DNA from 3 places in the Pseudarthrobacter sp. MDT1-22 genome. Region 1 is predicted to be linked to each of the others. Evidence: riboswitches for the same ligand, from Rfam matches in the RefSeq annotation. Region 1 holds a riboswitch; each other region holds the start of a gene.
What was found. Region 1 has a riboswitch for S-adenosylmethionine ahead of metX (homoserine O-acetyltransferase MetX). Riboswitches for the same ligand answer to the same signal wherever they lie in the genome.
Positions count from the first base shown of each region.

Region 2: linked by a shared signal. The riboswitch ahead of ACX80M_RS13135 (DUF1737 domain-containing protein) and the one ahead of metX (homoserine O-acetyltransferase MetX) in region 1 are both predicted to bind S-adenosylmethionine.
Region 3: linked by a shared signal. The riboswitch ahead of ACX80M_RS04515 (aminotransferase class V-fold PLP-dependent enzyme) and the one ahead of metX (homoserine O-acetyltransferase MetX) in region 1 are both predicted to bind S-adenosylmethionine.

Region 1 is NZ_JBTNDK010000004.1:89,030-95,201, reverse strand. Features, by position in the region: gene ACX80M_RS05115 (DeoR/GlpR family DNA-binding transcription regulator) at 1-374, shown strand, start outside; gene ACX80M_RS05110 (histidine phosphatase family protein) at 392-1,048, opposite strand; gene ACX80M_RS05105 (CPBP family intramembrane glutamic endopeptidase) at 1,217-1,996, shown strand; gene ACX80M_RS05100 (VOC family protein) at 2,101-2,739, opposite strand; SAM riboswitch class IV at 2,948-3,062, shown strand; gene metX (homoserine O-acetyltransferase MetX) at 3,075-4,190, shown strand; gene ACX80M_RS05090 (hypothetical protein) at 4,288-4,818, opposite strand; gene ACX80M_RS05085 (winged helix DNA-binding domain-containing protein) at 4,832-6,070, opposite strand; gene ACX80M_RS05080 (SGNH/GDSL hydrolase family protein) at 6,134-6,172, opposite strand, start outside.
Region 2 is NZ_JBTNDK010000015.1:66,476-72,647, reverse strand. Features, by position in the region: gene ACX80M_RS13160 (NUDIX domain-containing protein) at 1-199, shown strand, start outside; gene ACX80M_RS13155 (pyridoxamine 5'-phosphate oxidase family protein) at 281-745, shown strand; gene ACX80M_RS13150 (GNAT family N-acetyltransferase) at 759-1,316, shown strand; gene ACX80M_RS13145 (acetyl-CoA C-acetyltransferase) at 1,421-2,617, shown strand; gene ACX80M_RS13140 (hypothetical protein) at 2,626-3,000, opposite strand; SAM riboswitch class IV at 3,258-3,373, shown strand; gene ACX80M_RS13135 (DUF1737 domain-containing protein) at 3,387-3,656, shown strand; gene ACX80M_RS13130 (rhodanese-like domain-containing protein) at 3,653-4,066, shown strand; gene ACX80M_RS13125 (O-succinylhomoserine sulfhydrylase) at 4,063-5,271, shown strand; gene ACX80M_RS13120 (methyltransferase family protein) at 5,387-5,896, shown strand; gene ACX80M_RS13115 (DUF1905 domain-containing protein) at 5,808-6,149, opposite strand.
Region 3 is NZ_JBTNDK010000003.1:245,586-251,757, forward strand. Features, by position in the region: gene aroA (3-phosphoshikimate 1-carboxyvinyltransferase) at 1-1,340, shown strand, start outside; gene rsgA (ribosome small subunit-dependent GTPase A) at 1,324-2,439, shown strand; gene hisN (histidinol-phosphatase) at 2,492-3,304, shown strand; SAM riboswitch class IV at 3,464-3,577, shown strand; gene ACX80M_RS04515 (aminotransferase class V-fold PLP-dependent enzyme) at 3,613-5,052, shown strand; gene ACX80M_RS04520 (class I SAM-dependent methyltransferase) at 5,174-5,932, shown strand; gene ACX80M_RS04525 (metal-dependent transcriptional regulator) at 5,964-6,172, shown strand, end outside.

The DNA of each region.
Region 1 (6,172 bases):
CTGTCCGCCCCAACATCAAAGTCATGGTGACCGGCGGCATCCTGAACCCCCGCTCCTACGAACTGGTGGGCCCGTACACCGACATCATCATGCAAAAGGTGGTCATGGACATCGCCTTCATCGGCGTCAATGGCATCGACCCCGAGGTAGGCCCCACCAACACGGGGGAGGGTGAAGCGTCAGTGAATGCCCTGCTGGCCAGCCGGGCCCGGGTTTCCTATGTCCTGGCCGACTCCTCCAAAGTTGGCGTCAGAGCCTTCGCCACCATGGACGGCTACGCGTTCAACCGCCTGATCACCGACTCCGGTATCTCCGCGGAGGACAAGGCAGCGTTCGAAGCCAACGGCACCGAAGTGATCGTGGCTCCGCACTAAGTGACCAGCAACAACCCCTAAAAGATCATCGGCGGCGCATCCAGGACGGTCTCGTCCACCCGGCGGTCCACCCACTGGCTGAACGGAATATCGAGTTCGTACTTGCCCAGGTCGGTGCGCAGAAGGGTCCGCACCGCGGCATTGTCCGGGTTGTTGAGTGATTCGAAATACTCCACCGACCAGTGGAACCAGCGCATGCAGAACAGCCGCATGGTGAGCCCGTGGGTCACCAGCAAGGTGTTGGGGGCGTAGTCCGGCTTAGACCAGTGGCGATACAGCGTCTCCATGAACGACGAGATCCGGTCGTAGACGTCGGAGCCGGATTCGCCTTCCCGGAACCGGTAGAAGAAATGGCCGTAGGCGTTGCGGAGTTCCTTCTGGTCCTCGATATCGCCGGTGATCTGAAAATTGGCCCAGTCCTGCTCACGGAGGCGTGGCTCTTCGATCACCCGTTCCGTGAGGCTGCCAAGGTTGAGTGCCTCCAGGGTCTGGTGCGCCCGCAGGTACGGCGATACATAAACGCAGACCTGGCGGCCGTCCAGCTCGCGGCGGATCCGTTCGCCGGCCGCCGTGGCCTGCGCCAGGCCCAGGGGAGTCAACGGAATCCGGTAGTCCGGGACCCTGTTGTAGATGGACGTATCGACATTGGCCGCGGACTGGCCGTGCCGGATCATGAAGATTTTCCCTGGCGCGCTCATAAGCCCCAAGCATAGGTGCCGCCCCGAGGATGCTCTCTCACTTTTGGTGCGTTTTCGGCGGACGCTCTCTCACTTTGGTCAGCCCCGGCGAGCTGGCCACCCCCGAATCAGCGAAGAACCAGAAACTACAGGCAAGATGGAACCATGTTGGTTCCCTCCCGCCGTCGGCTGCGGATTGAAGTCTGGATTGTGCTGGGTCTGTCCCTGGGGCAGTCCGCCGTCTACTCGGTGGTGCAGCTGCTGGACAAGATGACGCATGCACCGCTGGCCGAAGGCACGTCCACGCTGAACCGGTCACAGAGCCCCCGCGAATACTTCGATCTCACCTACCAGCTGCTGGACATCATTTTCGCCCTCGTGCCCGTGCTGCTGGTCATCTACTTCCTTACGGACCAGCGGCAATCCGGCGCCGGAGTGAGCCCCCAAGGCTGGTCCGCCTTCCGGAAGCTGGGGTTCAACTTCGCCCGGCCGGGCCGTGACCTGCTGCAGGGCTTTGGCCTCGCGGCGCTGATCGGGATCCCGTCGCTGGGCCTCTACGCAGCGGGACGTGCCCTGGGGATCACCACCGCCATCATCCCCAGCGCGCTCGACTCATACTGGTGGACGGTTCCCGTCCTGATCCTGTCCGCGCTGCGGCACGCCATCGTGGAAGAAGTCATTGTGGTGGGCTACCTCCTGGACCGCTTCGGCAAGTTCGGCTGGAGCATGCCCCTGGCCATCTTCACTAGCTCGATGCTCCGCGGCAGCTACCACCTTTATCAGGGCTTCGGGCCGTTCATCGGCAACGCAGTGATGGGTGTGGTCTTCGCCTGGCTCTACACAAAGACCAAACGGGTGATGCCGCTGGTTATCGCACACGCGCTGCTGGACATCGTTGCCTTCGTTGGCTTCAGCCTCTTTGGCAGGGCTGTGGGCCTGGGCTAAGGGGGTTTGTCCGGCTCAGGTCCAGCTTAAAAGGGATTCGGCCGCCATCGGTGGGTGGCATCATTGGCACCCGCTGATGGCGGCCGAAGCTATTGAACGTGCAATCAGATGGTGACTGCTCCGGTAGCGGTTTCGAAGGTTACTGACAGGATGCCCGGGGTTCCATGCGGAGCCACCCAGTCAACGGCCACATCCTCCAGCGGCTTCTCGACGGGCTCGCCCAGCCATTCCGTCACGCGTTCGGCGGAACCGGCTATGGTCAGGCAGCTCATCTTGACGTTGCTCTCATAGGCGTTGGACGGGTGCAAGGCGGGGTCACCCTCCCACTTGAGCATGTACGGGACCTGAGGGTCCGCGATCAGGCCCAGGATGCCGATCTGCTTCCAGACCAGCTCGCGGCCGTCCGGGAACTTGCGGTTGCCGTTGACGGCGGCACGGCCCAGGCGGTCTTCGAACGGAGCGAGGTCGTCCACCTCGACGCACCAGCCCATCCAGCCGCCGCCGGCTTCGGATCGGGCCCGGACAGCCTGCCCGAAGGGAGCCTTGTCCGATGCCGGGTGGTTCAGGACCTCCACGACTTCCAGGTATTTATGGCCCGCGAGGGGAATAATCATGTTCCGGGTTCCAAACCGGGGGTGCACGCCACCCTTCACGGCTTCAACGCCAAGGGCGGACGAGATACGTTCGGTGGTGGCAACGAGGCCATCTTGTTCACAGGCGTAAGAGACGTGATCCATGCGCATGCCATCATCTTGGCACTTTGTGATCCGGCTCTCAGCTAAGGGTAGCCTTACCGGAATCCTGATGCGTCAGGAGTGGACATTTCCGGGCGGCCAAGGGTGCGGCGGAGCCCAACAAAGACGCGGCAGGCCAGCCGCAGTAGGGCTCCCGCGAAGTCACAACCAGTCACACGCTTAGCAATAGACCGGGGCTGTTCGTACACTCGAAGCAGGTCATGAGTGCCAGCGACAGCCCCGGCTTGCTGGCCGGCAACCCTCTTTTGCGGCGGGGTGCCCCGGGTGAGGACCTGGCCTGCCGGTCAATTGACGGTGGGCAAGCGCGTAGAAAAGGTCCTTCCATGACGATTACGATTTCCCGTACCGCAGAACCCGGGAACGGTGTGGTCCGTTACGCCAGTATCGGCGGACTCGAGCTCGAAGCCGGCGGATACCTCCCGGAAGTCACCCTCGGCTATGAAACGTGGGGAACCCTCAACGCGGACGGCTCCAACGCCGTCCTGATTGAGCACGCCCTGACCGGAAGCACACACGTGACGCGCGGCGACAGCGACGAGCCCGGCTGGTGGGAACAGCTGGCCGGGCCGGGTGCGCCGGTGGACACGGACCGGTTCTTTGTGGTCTCCATCAACATCGTGGGCGGCTGCTACGGCTCCACTGGGCCGTCCTCGGATGCCCCGGACGGCAAGCCGTGGGGGTCCCGCTTTCCGTTGGTAACGCTGCGGGACACCACCGCGGCCGAGGCCAGGCTGGCTGACCAGCTGGGAATCCCGAGCTGGTACGCCGTGCTGGGCGGTTCCATGGGCGGCGCGCGGGCCCTGGAATGGGCGGTCACCTATCCGGAACGGGTTCAGCGGTGCGCCGTTATCTCGATCGGTGCCGCCAGCACCGCCGAACAGATCGCATTCGCCCAGGCGCAGACGCTCGCCATCCGCCAGGACAGCAATTTTAACAACGGCGACTACTACGGCGGTCCGCTGCCGGAGGACGGACTGGCCCTGGCACGGCGCATCGCGCACATCACCTACCGCTCCGCCGAGGAATTCCATGGCCGCTTCGGACGGTCGGCCCAGCACCCGGAGTCGCCGTTCCAGGCGGCAGCGCTGGGGGAGCGGGGCCGCTACCAGGTGGAAAGCTACCTGGACCACCAGGGCAAAAAGCTGGTGCGGCGCTTTGATGCCAACAGCTACATCGCCATCACCGACGCCCTGATGAGCCACGACGTCTGCCGCGGGCGGGGCTCGCTGAACGAGGCCTTGGGCCGGGCCACCGCCAGGTTCTTCGTGGCTGCCGTGGACAGCGACCGGCTGTACTTCCCGTCCCAGTCCCGTGAGCTGGCTGACGCCCTCCCGGGCGACGTGGACGTGCACGTTATTGAGGCCCCGATCGGCCACGACGGCTTCCTGACCGAGATCGGCCAGCTCGGCGTCCAGCTCCGAGACACGTTCCTGATCTAAGCGCCAGGGGACACTTGAGCCCCTGCCCTTAAACGCGAGAGGACACTTGAGGCCCTGGAATCAGGGCCTCAAGTGTCCTTTCGCGCTGACTAAGCGATCAGCCGTTCATGATGTCGGAGCGGCGCTTCATGTAGTCCTCCATGGCCAGCTCGCCGTTGCTGTACTGCTGGTCGAGTTCGGCCAGCTTGCGGGCACGGTATCCCTGCGGGCCCGACGGCGGCAGGGGAATGCCGGGGGCGGCAGGCTGCTGCGGTGCTTCCGCGCGCTGCTCCGGCACCGGCTGGCCGTTGGGTTGCGGCTGGCCGTACGGCGGGAACTGCTGATCCGCAGAAGGAATCGGCTGCATGGGCGGCAACGGCTGGCTCGGTGGCAGGGGCTGCGGGCTCATGATCTGCCGGAAGCCGCCACTCATGTAATCCTGCTGCGTGTAGCCGTCACGGGGCTGCTTGTTCTGCGGCCCCGGGTACTGATCGCTGCCCGGGTACTGCCCGCCGCCTGGAAACTGCTCGGGGTAGCGGCCGGAAAAGCTCTGCTCCTGATTCCGTTTGTTCACGGATTTCCGGTACATCCGCATCGCCATCGGTATCACGAACGACAGAATGATGATCCAGAAAAACAAGCTGTTCACGGTGTAGCGCCTCTCATATGTGTCCTTCCAGCTTAACCCCGGAGCCCACACGCGCGGCCGGGATCCCCAGGAAGGCCCCGTACCGGTCCACGGCGTCCTGCACGGCATCTTCCGTGGCCCGGTCCGCGGCAGCGGACAGCCGGATATCCAGCTCACAGCGGCCGGAGAACATGGTGTGCCGCCAGCAGCCGGCCATCCGCCCGTCCAGCAGCACCACATGCATCGGATCCCCGGCGACCGGGAACGCCGGAGCGCTGCCGCCCAGATAGTGCCGCGTTGCTGAATAGCCCATCACGTATTCGTCGTAGCACTGGATCAGGTCGATCCGCGGTCCTGCCGCGGCCGTGGCGTTGCCGGCCTCCGAACCGCCCTCCGCGCCGGCGTCGAAATAATGCTCGACGCCGTCAATCACCAACGTTGCCAGCGTTTCGGGAGCAGCCGCCAGGGTCTGTTGGAGGCCGAGGCGCACGTCGGCCATGGTGAGCCCGGACCAATCGGCGCAGTCCTTGACGGTGGCCGGACCGCGGCTGGTGAAGTAGCGCCGGACGAGCTCGCTGAGCGCTTCGGCCCGGGTGGGAGGCCCGGGCGGGCCGGCAGGTACACGCTCGTCAAAAAGGGCGTAGGTCTGCTTCAGGGACCCGCCCCGGCTGCGCACTGGCGACCCGCTGGTCAGGATTCCGCTGATCTCGGCGTGCATGATCAGGTAGGCCAGCTGGAAGCCGGTGGCCGCGAACCCTTCGTCCTGCAGCCGCGAGGCCAGCTGTTCGCGGGTCAGGTGTGAGCCGCCCCGGACGGCTTCGGCCAGGACCTGTCCGCTCCGGTCAGCGGCGGCGGCATCAATCCCGGTCTGCCGGGACATGCCCGCGTTGCCCTGGTGAAGCCGCGGCGCGGACAAGGCCGTCAGCCAGCGAAGGTCCTCGCGGTGCACAAAATGCCAGGTGGGCCGCAGGATATGGGTGCGCAGGATGCGCCCGTCGGACACCGCCTCCTCCACCTCCGCGGCTGTGGCCACCGAAGTCGAGGTGGCAGCAACCCGGTGAGACGGGGCCCCAACGGCAGGTCCAAGACTGCCGGTCCTTTGCGCCAGGCTCCAGCGGGCGTAAGGAAACTCCTGCGCCTGGACAGCCAGCAAGTGCCGGACGGCGTCCTCCGGGGCGCCCAGGCCGGGCCCGCGCAGCCGTTGGGCGTGAAGCCGCCGCCGCACTACCTCATCCGGATCCATGCCCGTCCGGGGGAGCTGTCCCTGGGTCACGCCGGGCCGCCGGTCACGCCGGGCCGCCGGTCACGCCGGGCCGCCGGTCACGCCGGGCCGCCGCTAGCGCCGGGCGTCGGTGGTGCCCAGCGGCCCCTCGCC
Region 2 (6,172 bases), on a different contig from region 1:
CGCGGAGTCTGACTTCCAGCCCGACCGGATTGTGAGCAACACGTTTCCGCTGGAATGGCCCAAAGGATCCGGTATCATCCAGGACTTTCCCGAGGTGGACGATGCCCGGTGGGTCACGGAAGCCGAGGCCCGCGGCAAGCTGGTCAAGGGCCAGCTTCCGGTCCTGGACGCCCTCAGGGAGCATGTTGAGCTGCCCTAAATTGAACTACCGAGGCCCGGGCCGGGGATTACGGTGGCACTGCCCTGTTGGTCCGTCGCATAGGTCCGTATGGTTTGGTGCATGAACTCTTACGCGCAGCCGATCAACAAATTGACATTTGACGAGTGCTGGGAATTACTAGCCGACGACACCCTGGGGCGGCTGGCCCTTGTAGTGGACGGCCATCCGGAGATCTTTCCGGTCAACTACGTCCTGGACCGCAGGAGCGTCGTCTTCCGCAGCGCCGGTGGCTCCAAACTGTGGGGCGCCCAGGCGGACCGTCCCGCGGCGCTGGAGATAGATGGATACGATCCCCGCACGGAGGTGGCCTGGAGTGTGGTGGCGCGCGGAGACACCGAAGTGATCGAGGCCCAGGCTGACAAGGACGCCGTCGACGCCCTGCATCTGGAGCCCTGGCAGTCTGGACCCAAGAATTACTACATCCGGCTAACCCCACTTGCACTGACCGGCCGCCGCTTCCAGGTCACCAAACCGGACGTCTGGAACACCCGGTTGTCGGACCGCCGTCGTGCTTCCTTCGAGTAGCGCGGGAGAGCTTATGGACAGCGAAGCCCCCGCTCCGCTCGTCCCGGGGGTCCGGATCCGGCTGCTGCGGCGGAGCGACGCAGCCGGCCTGAGCGAGGCCTACCTACGGAACCGCCAGCACCTCGAGGCTTGGGAACCGGAGCGGGACGAAGCCTTCTTCGCTCCCAGGCATCAACTGGACATCATCCGGGCCAAGCTCGCCCAGCATTCCGTGGGCCAGGAAGTTCCGTGGGTGCTGGTGGACCACAACGATCCCGCTTGCATCGTCGGCGCCGTCACCCTCACCGGCATCGTCCGCGGGCCGTTCCTCAACGCCAACCTCGGGTACTGGGTTGATTCCACCCTCAACCGGCGGGGCATCGGATCTGCGGCGGTCCGCTTCGCCACTGACCATGCCCGGACAGAACTGGGCCTCCACCGGGTCCAGGCGGCAACGCTGCTCGACAATGAGCGCTCACGCAAGATCCTCAAACGCGCCGGGTTTCGGGAAATCGGCGTGGCGCCGCAGTACCTGAAGATCGCCGGCCGCTGGCAGGACCACCTACTCCACCAACTGCTCCTCCACGGCTGACGCGATCGCGGCCGAATCCACAGCGCCTGCGCCACCTCACCGGCCCTCACGGTTCGCCTAAGCTGGCCCCAAGCACTCTTGAATCCGCAATCGAAAGGCACCCCATGAGCACCGACGCTCACATCCCCGTCATCCTGGGCGGCGCACGGACCCCCTTCGGCAAGTTCCGCGGCGGCCTCTCCGGGCTCACCTCCAGCGAACTGGGTGCCCACGCCATCCGGAACGCTCTGGAACGGTCCGGTGTGGCGCCGGAACAGATCCAGGCCGTCATCGTAGGCCAGGTTATCCAGGCGGGTGCTGGCCAGGGACCCGCCCGGCAGGCCAGCCTCGCCGCGGGCATCGGCTGGGACGTGCCCACCGTAACCATCAACAAACTGTGCCTGTCCGGCCTCACCGCGGTGATCGATGCCGCCCGGATGATCCGCGCCGGCGAGGCTGATTTCATTGTGGCGGCGGGCCAGGAATCCATGACCAACGCCCCGCACCTGCTGCCCCGGCTCCGCGGCGGCGTGGCCATCGGCGATGCGCCGCTGCTGGATTCACTGAACTTTGACGGCCTGCAGGACCCCGTCTCAGGCGAACTGATGGGCTCCGCCACCGACGCCGGGAACGCCCGCCTGGGCATCAGCCGCGAGGACCAGGACGCCGTCGCCGCCCTTTCGCACCAGCGGGCGGAGGCCGCCCGGGCGGCCGGCATCCTGGCTGAGGAGATCGCTCCGGTGGAGGTCCCGCAGCGCCGGGGACCCGCCGTCGTGATTGATGCCGACGAAGGCATCCGCGCCGGCACCACCATCGAGACGCTGGCGGCACTGAAGCCCGCCTTCTCCAAGGATCCGGCGGCCACCATCACCGCCGGTTCTGCCTCCCCGCTGTCAGACGGAGCCGCAGCAGTGGTAGTGGCCAGCAAGGCAGCTGCGGAAGCGGCCGGCCTCAGCTGGATCGCGGAAATCGGCAGCCACGGCCAGACCGCCGGACCGGATGGATCCCTGCATTCCCAGCCGTCCCGCGCCATTGAGCGAGCCCTGAAACTCGAAGGGCTGACCATTGACGACGTGGACCTCATTGAGATCAACGAAGCCTTCGCCTCGGTGGTGCTGCAGTCCGCCACGGACCTGGGGATCGACGCGGACAGGATCAACGCAGACGGCGGCGCCATCGCCCTGGGCCACCCGGTGGGCGCCTCGGGGGCCCGCCTGGTCCTGCATCAGGCACTCGCGCTGAACCGGCGCGGCGGCGGGACAGGCGTGGTTGCGTTGTGCGGCGGCGGCGGCCAGGGCGACGCCCTGATCCTCAAAGCCTGACGCCAGGTTCAGCCTCCGGGTCCAAGGATCACCAGCGGCACCAAGCGTTCCGCGCACGAAACCCGGACCAGTTCCGGTTGCCCCTGAGCCGCCCGGTTGTTCACCCCTGTGTCGCCGCACCAGTCCAGGTTGTACGGGTAAGCGGTAACCCCGGCCTTCCCGGGAGCCACGCCAGCCGGGACGGTGAACACGAAAGTGAAGCCGCCGTCGTCGGACATGGGAGCGAGCTCTTCAAACACCGCGGTACCGGCCGCATCCTTGACCGTCACCTGGACCTGTGCGTTGGTGCCATAGCGGGCATCGCAAGTGGTATCCGGGGCGCTGACGGTGACCTGGTCGCCGGGTTTGGCGGCGGCAGGCGAGACGGAAAACTCGGGCGGCATGCAGGGCGGCGGTGCGAAAATGTTCCGGCAGCTTGTCACCCCCACCAGCACCGGCACGGCGCACAGCGCACAGCGTCACAGCCAATACGCGTGCCCAGGCGCCCGTCAATGAACGCCCTCGAAAGTTCCCCATGACCCGATTGTCCCGTCAGCGCCGGCGTTACGGAAGCACGGCGGGATTACGAAAAACGCGTTGATTACGGAACATGACGTCGGCGGCGGTGCGGCCGGGCGGGCCGGATGTTACGTTTTTGGGGAGTAATGAGAACCGGCGCCAAGCCCTGACTGGCCGGTCGGCAACCCTCCCTTTCGCGGCGGGGTGCCTCAGGTGAATACTCGGCATATCGACCCATTCGAGCTGCAAGCGTGAAAGAAGGAGTTCCGTCGTGTCTGACGCACCCGCCCCCGCCCCCGCCCCTGAAGAGAAACTGTCGTACCGGCTTGTCACCGGGCCGGATGACAGGTCTTTCTGTGAACGGATTTCCACTGCCCTGGCCGAAGGGTATGTCCTGCACGGAAGCCCGGCCGCGACGTCCAACGGCGGCCAGGTGATTGTGGCCCAGGCACTCATCCTCCCGTCGGCCATCGCCACCGCTGATGCGGCCGTCGCCTCCGCCGTGGATGACCTCGATTTCGACGGCGAGGGCCACGCATGAGCTACGCCGGAGACCTCACCCCGCAGCAGGCCTGGGCCAAACTCGAACAGGGCGCCATTCTGGTGGATGTCCGGACCGAAGGTGAATGGGCCCACATCGGCATCCCGGACACGAAGGCCACGGACAACGATCCCCTGTTCATCCCGTGGACGTTCCCGGGTGGCATCCCGAACCGGGATTTCATCACCGACCTGACGCAGCAGGCCCCGGTGGACGACGGCACTGAACTGGTGTTCCTCTGCCGCTCGGGCCAGCGCTCCATCGCCGCCGCCATCGCCGCGACGCAGGCCGGTTTCACCTCCTACAACGTCCTGGAGGGTTTCGAGGGCGAGCCGGACCGCTACGGCGAGCGCACCGTCAACGGCTGGAAGAACCGCGGCCTGCCCACCAATCTGGGAATAGCCAAGTGACCTTCAACCCAGACGCCGCCAGCTGGAGCGCCGAGACGCAGGCGGTGCGCGGCGGGCTGGACCGCACCAACTTCCAGGAGACCACCGAGCCGGTCTTCCTGAACTCGGGCTTCGTCTACGAGTCCGCTGCCGCCGCCGAGCGCGCCTTCACCGGCGAGGACGAACGCTTCGTCTACTCCCGGTACGGCAACCCGTCCGTAGCCACATTCCAGGAACGCCTCCGCCTGCTTGAGGGCACCGAAGCGTGCTTTGCGACGGCGTCGGGCATGTCAGCCGTGTTCACCGCACTGGGCGCCCTGCTGGCGGCCGGGGACCGGGTGGTTGCCGCGCGATCGCTGTTCGGCTCCTGCTTTGTGATCCTGAACGAGATCCTGCCGCGCTGGGGCGTGGAAACCGTGTTTGTTGACGGCCCGGATCTTGAGCAATGGCGCGTCGCGCTGTCGGAGCCCACCACGGCCGTGTTCTTCGAGTCGCCCTCCAACCCGATGCAGGAAATCGTGGACATCGCCGCGGTCAGCGAGCTGGCACACGCCGCCGGGGCCACCGTCGTCGTCGACAATGTCTTTGCCACTCCCCTGCTGCAGCGCTGCGGCCAGCTGGGTGCGGACGTGATTGTGTACTCCGGCACAAAGCACATCGACGGCCAGGGACGTGTCCTGGGCGGCGCCATCCTGGGCACCAAGGAGTTCATCGACGGCCCGGTCAAGCAGCTCATGCGGCACACCGGCCCGGCCCTCTCCGCGTTCAACGCCTGGGTGCTCACCAAGGGTCTCGAAACGATGGCGCTGCGCGTGAACCACTCCTCCGCGTCCGCGCTGCGGCTGGCCGAATGGCTCGAACAGCAGCCGGCCGTCAGCTGGGTCAAGTACCCGCTGCTGAAGTCTCACCCGCAGTACGAGCTCGCCGCCAAGCAGATGAAGGCCGGCGGCACCGTCCTCACGTTGGAACTTGCGACGACGGGTGGCCGCTCCGGCAAGGAAGCCGCCTTTGCGCTGCTGGACGCCTTGCGGATCATCGACATCTCCAACAACCTGGGCGACGCGAAGTCCCTCATCACCCATCCGGCCACCACGACGCACCGCGCCATGGGCCCCGAGGGCCGCGCCGCGATCGGGCTCAGCGATGGCGTGGTGCGGCTGTCCGTGGGCCTGGAGGACGTGGACGACCTCATCGGCGACCTGGAGCAGGCCCTGAAGCACATCTGATCGGCGCAGATCTCATGCGTGCGAACGGGTGGCGCGAAGGGACAGTTGAGGCCCTGTTTCTTGCGTCTTTTGGAGCCTCAACTGTCCCTTCGAGCTTTGAGGCGGGGAAGACCATATGAATACACCCCCGGACTGGGGCCGGCTGCTTTCCAACATCCCGCTGCCCGAGCAGAACCTGGCGGGAATCGCCGTCGGCGTGGTCCTTCAGCGTTTGATGCCGCTCCGGCTCGGCGGGCCACACTTTCTGGTACGGACCATCGGCGCTGCATCGTTGGCGACGGGTAGCGCAATCGTCAGCTGGGCGTTGCTGGCTGCCCGGAACACCGGGTTGTCCCGGCCAGATGCGTTGCTAACCGCCGGGCCCTATGCGCACTCGCGGAACCCGATGTACGTGGGCTGGGCCCTGGCGCACCTGGGAATTGGGCTGCTGCGCGATGATGCCTGGACGGTGGCGGCCCTCCCGGTGGCTTCCGTGGCAGTGCACCGCGGGGTGCTTGGAGAAGAAGAGATCCTGGCGGCGTCGTTCCCGGTGGAGTTCAGCCAGTACCGCTTGTCTGTTCCCCGGTACGTGCTTCGCCTTCGCCGTGCATGGCGAGCCGGACTGCCACGTCATCCCCGTCGCTGATGCCTGCCGCATCCCTGGCGGCCTTCTTGACGGGCAGCAGGTAGGAGCTGCTCTTGCTGTCCGGGAAGACCGAGGTCTGCCAGCTGTAGCCGGAGATTTCCGCCGTGACTTTGACCGAGCCGAAGCCCCTCCGGAACACCGCGGCCTCTTCCCGGAGGTCGTCGGCGACCTCGACAGGGAGGGTAAGGAAGTGCCAGCCGGATTCGTCGGGATAGCGCCACAGTTCGGCCCGGAATGAGTACAACGACGTCACGGCCTGAGTATGGCATGCCGCGT
Region 3 (6,172 bases), on a different contig from region 1:
ACTGGCCGGCCCCCTTCGCCAGCAGGCCCATCAACGCCACCGTCACGGTGCCGGGTTCAAAATCCCTGACCAACCGGTTCCTGGTGCTGGCCGCGCTGGCTGACGGGCCGTCCCGCCTCCGCGCCCCCCTGCATTCCCGGGACTCTGCGTTGATGATCGACGCCCTCCGCCAGTTGGGAGCCACCATCACGGAGGTGCCCGGCGACGGCGCGTTCGGGCCGGACCTTGAGGTCATGCCCCTGAGCCAGGAGGCGCCGTCGTCACGGACGCACATTGACTGCGGCCTCGCCGGAACAGTAATGCGTTTTGTTCCGCCGCTTGCGGCGTTGCGCAACGGCGTGAGCGTTTTCGACGGCGACCCCCACGCCCGGAAGCGTCCCATGGGCACCATCATCGAGGCCCTGAAAGCCCTCGGGGTGGCCCTGACCGCGGACGACGGCGGGACCCCCTCGTCGCTGCCGTTCACCGTGGAAGGCACCGGGGAAGTCCGGGGCGGCCACCTGGTGATCGATGCCAGTGCGTCGTCACAGTTCGTCTCGGCCCTCCTGCTGGTCGGCGCCAGGTTTACCGACGGACTCCACCTGGAGCACGTGGGCAAACCGGTGCCGAGCCTGGACCACATCAACATGACCGTTGCCGTACTCCGCGGCGTCGGTGTATCAGTTGACGATTCCGTGCCCAACCACTGGGTAGTGACACCGGGCCCCATCCGCGCCTTTGACCAGCGCATTGAGCAGGACCTCTCCAACGCCGGCCCGTTCCTGGCCGCCGCGCTGGCCTCCGGCGGCACCGTCCGGATCCCGGACTGGCCCGCCGGCACCACCCAGGTGGGAGACCTCTGGCGCAGCATCCTGGCGGACATGGGCGCGGACGTCAGCCTGGCTGACGGCGTCCTGACCGTCACGGGCGGGCCAGAGATCAAGGGTGCGGATTTTGACGAAACCAGCGAACTCGCCCCTACTGTGGCGGCCCTCTGCGCCCTGGCAAGCGGACCTTCACGGCTGACCGGCATCGCGCACCTTCGCGGCCACGAGACGGACCGGTTGGCCGCGCTGGTCACAGAAATCAACCGCCTCGGCGGCGACGCGGAGGAGACCAGCGACGGCCTGGTAATCCGCCCGGCAAAGCTGCACGCCGGCGTCGTCCACAGCTACGCGGACCACAGGATGGCCACCGCCGGTGCCATCCTCGGCCTCGCGGTGCCGGGCATCGAAGTCCAGGACATCGCCACCACTGCTAAGACCATGCCGGAATTCCCGCAGATGTGGGCCGACATGCTGGCCCAGGGCGCTGCTGCCGACAAGCGCGCGGAAGGCCCCACTGGTGGCACGCAGCACTGATTCCTGGGACGAGTCCGACGTCCGGATCCGGCCCAGCAAAAAGGGCTCCCGGCCGCGCACGAAGGACCGCCCCAGCCACGACGACGCCGTCACGGGCCGCATCATCACCGTGGACCGCGGCCGGTACACCGCCGTCGTCGGCGAAGACTCGGGCGACGAGCGGATCATCATCGCAGCCAGGGCCCGCGAACTCCGCCGCTCCCCCGTGGTTGCCGGCGACTTCGTCTCCCTCGTTGGAGATGTCTCCGGCGAACCCGACACGCTGGCCCGCCTGGTCCGGATCCAGGACCGCAGGACCCTGCTGCGCCGCAGCGCCGATGACACTGATCCGATCGAGCGTGCGGTGGTGGCCAACGCCGATCAGCTGGTGGTGGTGGTGGCCGCCGCAAACCCGGAGCCGCGCACAGGCTTCATCGACCGCGCCCTGGTGGCCGCTTACGACGCCGGCATTGAGCCGCTGCTGCTCGTCACCAAGGCGGACGTCAAGGATCCGGCGGAACTGCTGTCCAACTACGAGCACCTGGACTTCCCGGTGATCATCAGCCGCACGTCGGACTCCGAAGCCTCAGGTATCGATGCCCGCTCCGACGACGGCCTCTCGGCCCGCCTGGACAGTGACGCAGTTTCGCAGCTCCGCGCGTACCTCGAGGGCAAGGTCTCGGTGATGCTGGGTCATTCCGGCGTGGGCAAGTCAACCATGGTCAATGCGCTCACCGGGGCCGAACGGGCCACCGGTGGTGTGAACGCCGTGACCGGCCGCGGCCGCCACACGTCGTCGTCGGCCCTAGCCCTGAAGCTGACCGGAGCTCCCGCCGGAAGCTGGATCATCGACACCCCTGGCATCCGTTCGTTCGGCCTGGCCCACGTGGACCCGGACCGGATCCTGCGGTCCTTCCCGGACCTGGAGCCGGGTACGGATGCCTGCGAGCGTGGCTGCAAGCACAACACCGCGGCCGTCAACTGCGGCGTGGATGCCTGGGTGTCCGCCGGCCACGCGGGCCCCACCGGCCCGGCCCGGCTCGCGTCCCTGCGACGGCTGCTGGGCACGGATCCCCGCCTGGTGGGCCAGGAAACCAAGGAACTCGGCAGCATCGGCTAGACGGGACGCCGATGTCCCCAACACTGCGGCCCTGAGACGGTAGTTTGGAACCATGATCCAACCCGCTTCGAGCTACAACGATGACTTGCGCCTTGCCCATGTGCTGGCAGATTCCGTGGATGACCAGACCATGAGCCGCTTCAAGGCACTGGACCTCCGCATCGAGACCAAGCCGGACCTGACGCCGGTAACGGACGCGGACAAGTCCGCGGAGGAAGCCATCCGCGGCCAGCTGTCCCGCTCGCGTCCGCGCGACGCCGTGCTGGGCGAGGAATTCGGCAGTTCGGGCCATGGCTCCCGCCGCTGGATCATTGATCCCATCGACGGCACCAAGAACTTTGTCCGCGGCGTCCCGGTTTGGGCCACCCTGATCGCCCTCGTGGACGAAGGCGAACCCGTGGTGGGAGTGGTCAGCGCGCCCGCGCTGGGCAAACGCTGGTGGGCCGCCAAGGGTTCCGGCGCGTACATGGGCAAGTCCCTCGCCGCCGCAACGCGGCTCCGCGTCTCCGACGTCTCCAAACTTTCGGATGCCTCCCTGTCCTACTCCAGCCTGGGCGGCTGGAAGGAACGCGGCAACCTGGATGAGTTCCTGGGCCTGACCGAGGACGTGTGGCGCACGCGCGCCTACGGCGATTTCTGGTCCTACTGCATGGTGGCCGAAGGTTCCGTGGACATCGCCTGCGAGCCCGAACTGAACCTGTACGATATGGCTGCCCTGGTGCCCATCGTAGTGGAAGCCGGCGGCCGCTTCACCTCCTTGGAGGGACAGGACGGGCCGTTCGGCGGCAACGCCCTGGCCACGAACTCCATCCTGCACTCAGAGGTGCTCAAGCGGCTGAACCCGGATCTGGACGATCTCCTCTAGGCACTTTCTTCGAATTATCGACGGCGGACGCCTCCTCAAGGGGGCGTCCGCCGTCGTATCTTCGACAAATGAGGCTGTTCCTCAAACGCGCGTAACAAAGTCCTTAACATTGGGCCGAGCTTCCTTTCTGCAGCGGCGGATGTTCTACGCTTCTTAACAGGTCACGAGTGCCAGCGCGAAACCCCGGTTTGCTGGCCGGCAACCCTCCATTCGCGGTGGGGTGCCCCGGGTGACGACCAGGCCGGTCCGGAATGGACACGGCAAGCGCGGATTCCCGTTACCGGGAGTCCTTCTAGAGTGAGGTCTCCGTGACAACTGCCACTGTCTCCCCCAACACTGTTTCTCCCAGCAACGCCGCCCCCGCCAATGCCACTGCGCTGATCCACGATGACGCCGCTATTGCAGGGCGCCCCCTCTCTGCGGTCACCGGGGCGGAAATCCAGGCACCGCTGATCCAGGGCGGCCATGTCCGGTACGCGAACCTGGACTACGGCGCATCCGCTCCCGCCCTCTCCGTCGTGTCGGCCTACCTCAACGAGATCCTGCCGTTCTACGCCAGCGTCCATCGCGGCGCCGGCTACGCGTCGCAGATCAGCACCTCCGTCTACGAGAACGCCCGGGACATCGTGCGCGACTTTGTGGGCGGGCGCCCGGACGACTCCGTCATCTTCACCCGGAACACCACCGACTCGCTGAACCTGCTGGCGGGTTGCCTGCCGGCGACGGACGGACGGCCCAATGGCGATGTCCTCTACTTGGACATCGAACACCATGCCAACCTGCTTCCGTGGCAGGGAGTCCCGCACCGCAGCGTTGTCGCCGCGGACACCATCGTGGGGACCATCGAGGTCCTCCGCGCCGAACTTGAGCAGGGCAACGTCAGCCTCCTCGCGGTCACGGGCGCCTCCAACGTCACCGGCGAGATCCTCCCGATCAAGGCCCTGGCCGCCCTCGCCCATGAGTACGGAGCGCGGATCGTGGTGGACGCCGCGCAGCTGGCGCCGCACCGGCGCATCAATATCAGCACCGACGACGTCGACTACCTCGCCTTCTCCGGGCACAAGCTCTACGCGCCGTTCGGCTCCGGCGTCCTGGTGGGCCGCACCGACTGGCTCGACGCCGGCACGCCCCACCTGGCCGGCGGCGGCGCCGTCCGCGAGGCCAGGCTCGACGGCGTCAGCTGGGCCACCGGTCCGGCCCGGCACGAGGGCGGCTCCCCCAACGTCCTCGGCGCGGCCACCCTGGCCCGCGCCACCCAGGTCATCGCGTCCCTGGACCACGACCGCTGGCACGCCCACGAGGCAGCCATCAGGTCATTCCTGGTGGAAGGGCTCGGGAAGATCGACGGCGTCACCGTGCACCAGATCTTCTCGGACACGGACGCTGAAGCGGGCACCATCGGCGTGGTGAACTTCTCCGTGGCAGGGTACGACGCCGGGCTTGTGGCCGCGTACCTGTCGGCCGAGCATGGCGTTGGCCTCCGGGACGGCCGCTTCTGCGCGCACCCGCTGCTCAAGCGCCTCGGCCTTCCCTCCGGTTCCCTGCGGGCCAGCTTCGGCGTGGGCTCACGGCTGGAGGATGCCCAGCGCCTCCTTGCCGGCCTGGAGCAACTCCGCCGGACCGGCCTGGGCTGGGACTACGTGGTGGACGCGGGCCGCTGGGTTCCGGCCAACGACTCCCGCACGTACCCTCACTGGGCTCCCAACACCCCGGGCACCGCCGGCGCAGCTCCGTGCCTTGACGACTGACTGACGCTTTCCTCCCCTGGTTCCTGACCTGACCGCTGCCTGACTGCCGCCTGCCCCAGCGGCTGCGGCCCATGCGGTAAATTCGAAGGATACCGATGGGCACAGTTGAAGGAGGCCGCACGTGGCACGGGGTGGCCCCAGACTTGAGCACGGACGCCGCCTGGAACTCGGACAGAGTTTCCAGGACGGCGGCGAACATTACCAGCGCGTACGCCCTGGCTACCCTGCCGACTCAGCGGACTGGCTGATCCCTGCCGGGGCCACGGACGCCGTGGACGTGGGCGCCGGAACCGGCAAGTTCACCGCCCTTCTGCTGGAACGCAGCCTGGCGGTTTCCGCCGTGGATCCGTCGCCGGACATGCTCGAACAGCTGCGGGCCCACTACGCGGCGGCGGACGCGACGCAGGGGACGGCAGAGGCGACGGGACTCGCTGACTCCTCGTTCGACGTCGTAAGCGTGGCGCAGGCCTGGCACTGGTGCGATCCGCTGCAGGCGAGCACCGAACTGGCGCGGATCCTGCGGCCCGGCGGAACTCTGGGGCTGATCTGGAACCAGCTGGACACGTCCGTTCCGTGGGTGCACCGGTTGTCCCGCATCATGCACGCGGGCGACGTCTACAAGCCCGGGTTCCGCCCGGTGGTGGGGCCGGAGTTTGAAGGCCTCGAGAGCCATGTGACGCGGTGGGAGGACAGCCTCAGCACGGCGGACATCATGGAACTGACGAAGTCCCGCAGCTACTACCTGCGCGCCGGCGAAGCCACGCGCGGCAAGGTCCTCGCCAACCTCGACTGGTACCTGCACGAACACCTGGGGCACGCCGCCGAAGAGGAGATCAGCCTGCCGTACCTGACTTTGACGTGGCGGGCCACGAAGGCGTGACGGGCGCTGACCACCGGGTAGGCTTGGGAACGTGAAGACCAGCGCGCCCTCCTCCTCGATCGAGGACTACGTCAAGGTCATCTACGGCTTCACGGAGTGGCAGGACAAACCCATCACGTCCTCGCAGCTCGCGCAGCGCCTGGGGGTGGCCAATTCCTCGGTCTCGGAGATGGTCCGCAAGCTCAAGGACCAGGGCCTGGTGGACCACAAGCCATACAGCGCCATCACCCTTACAGACTC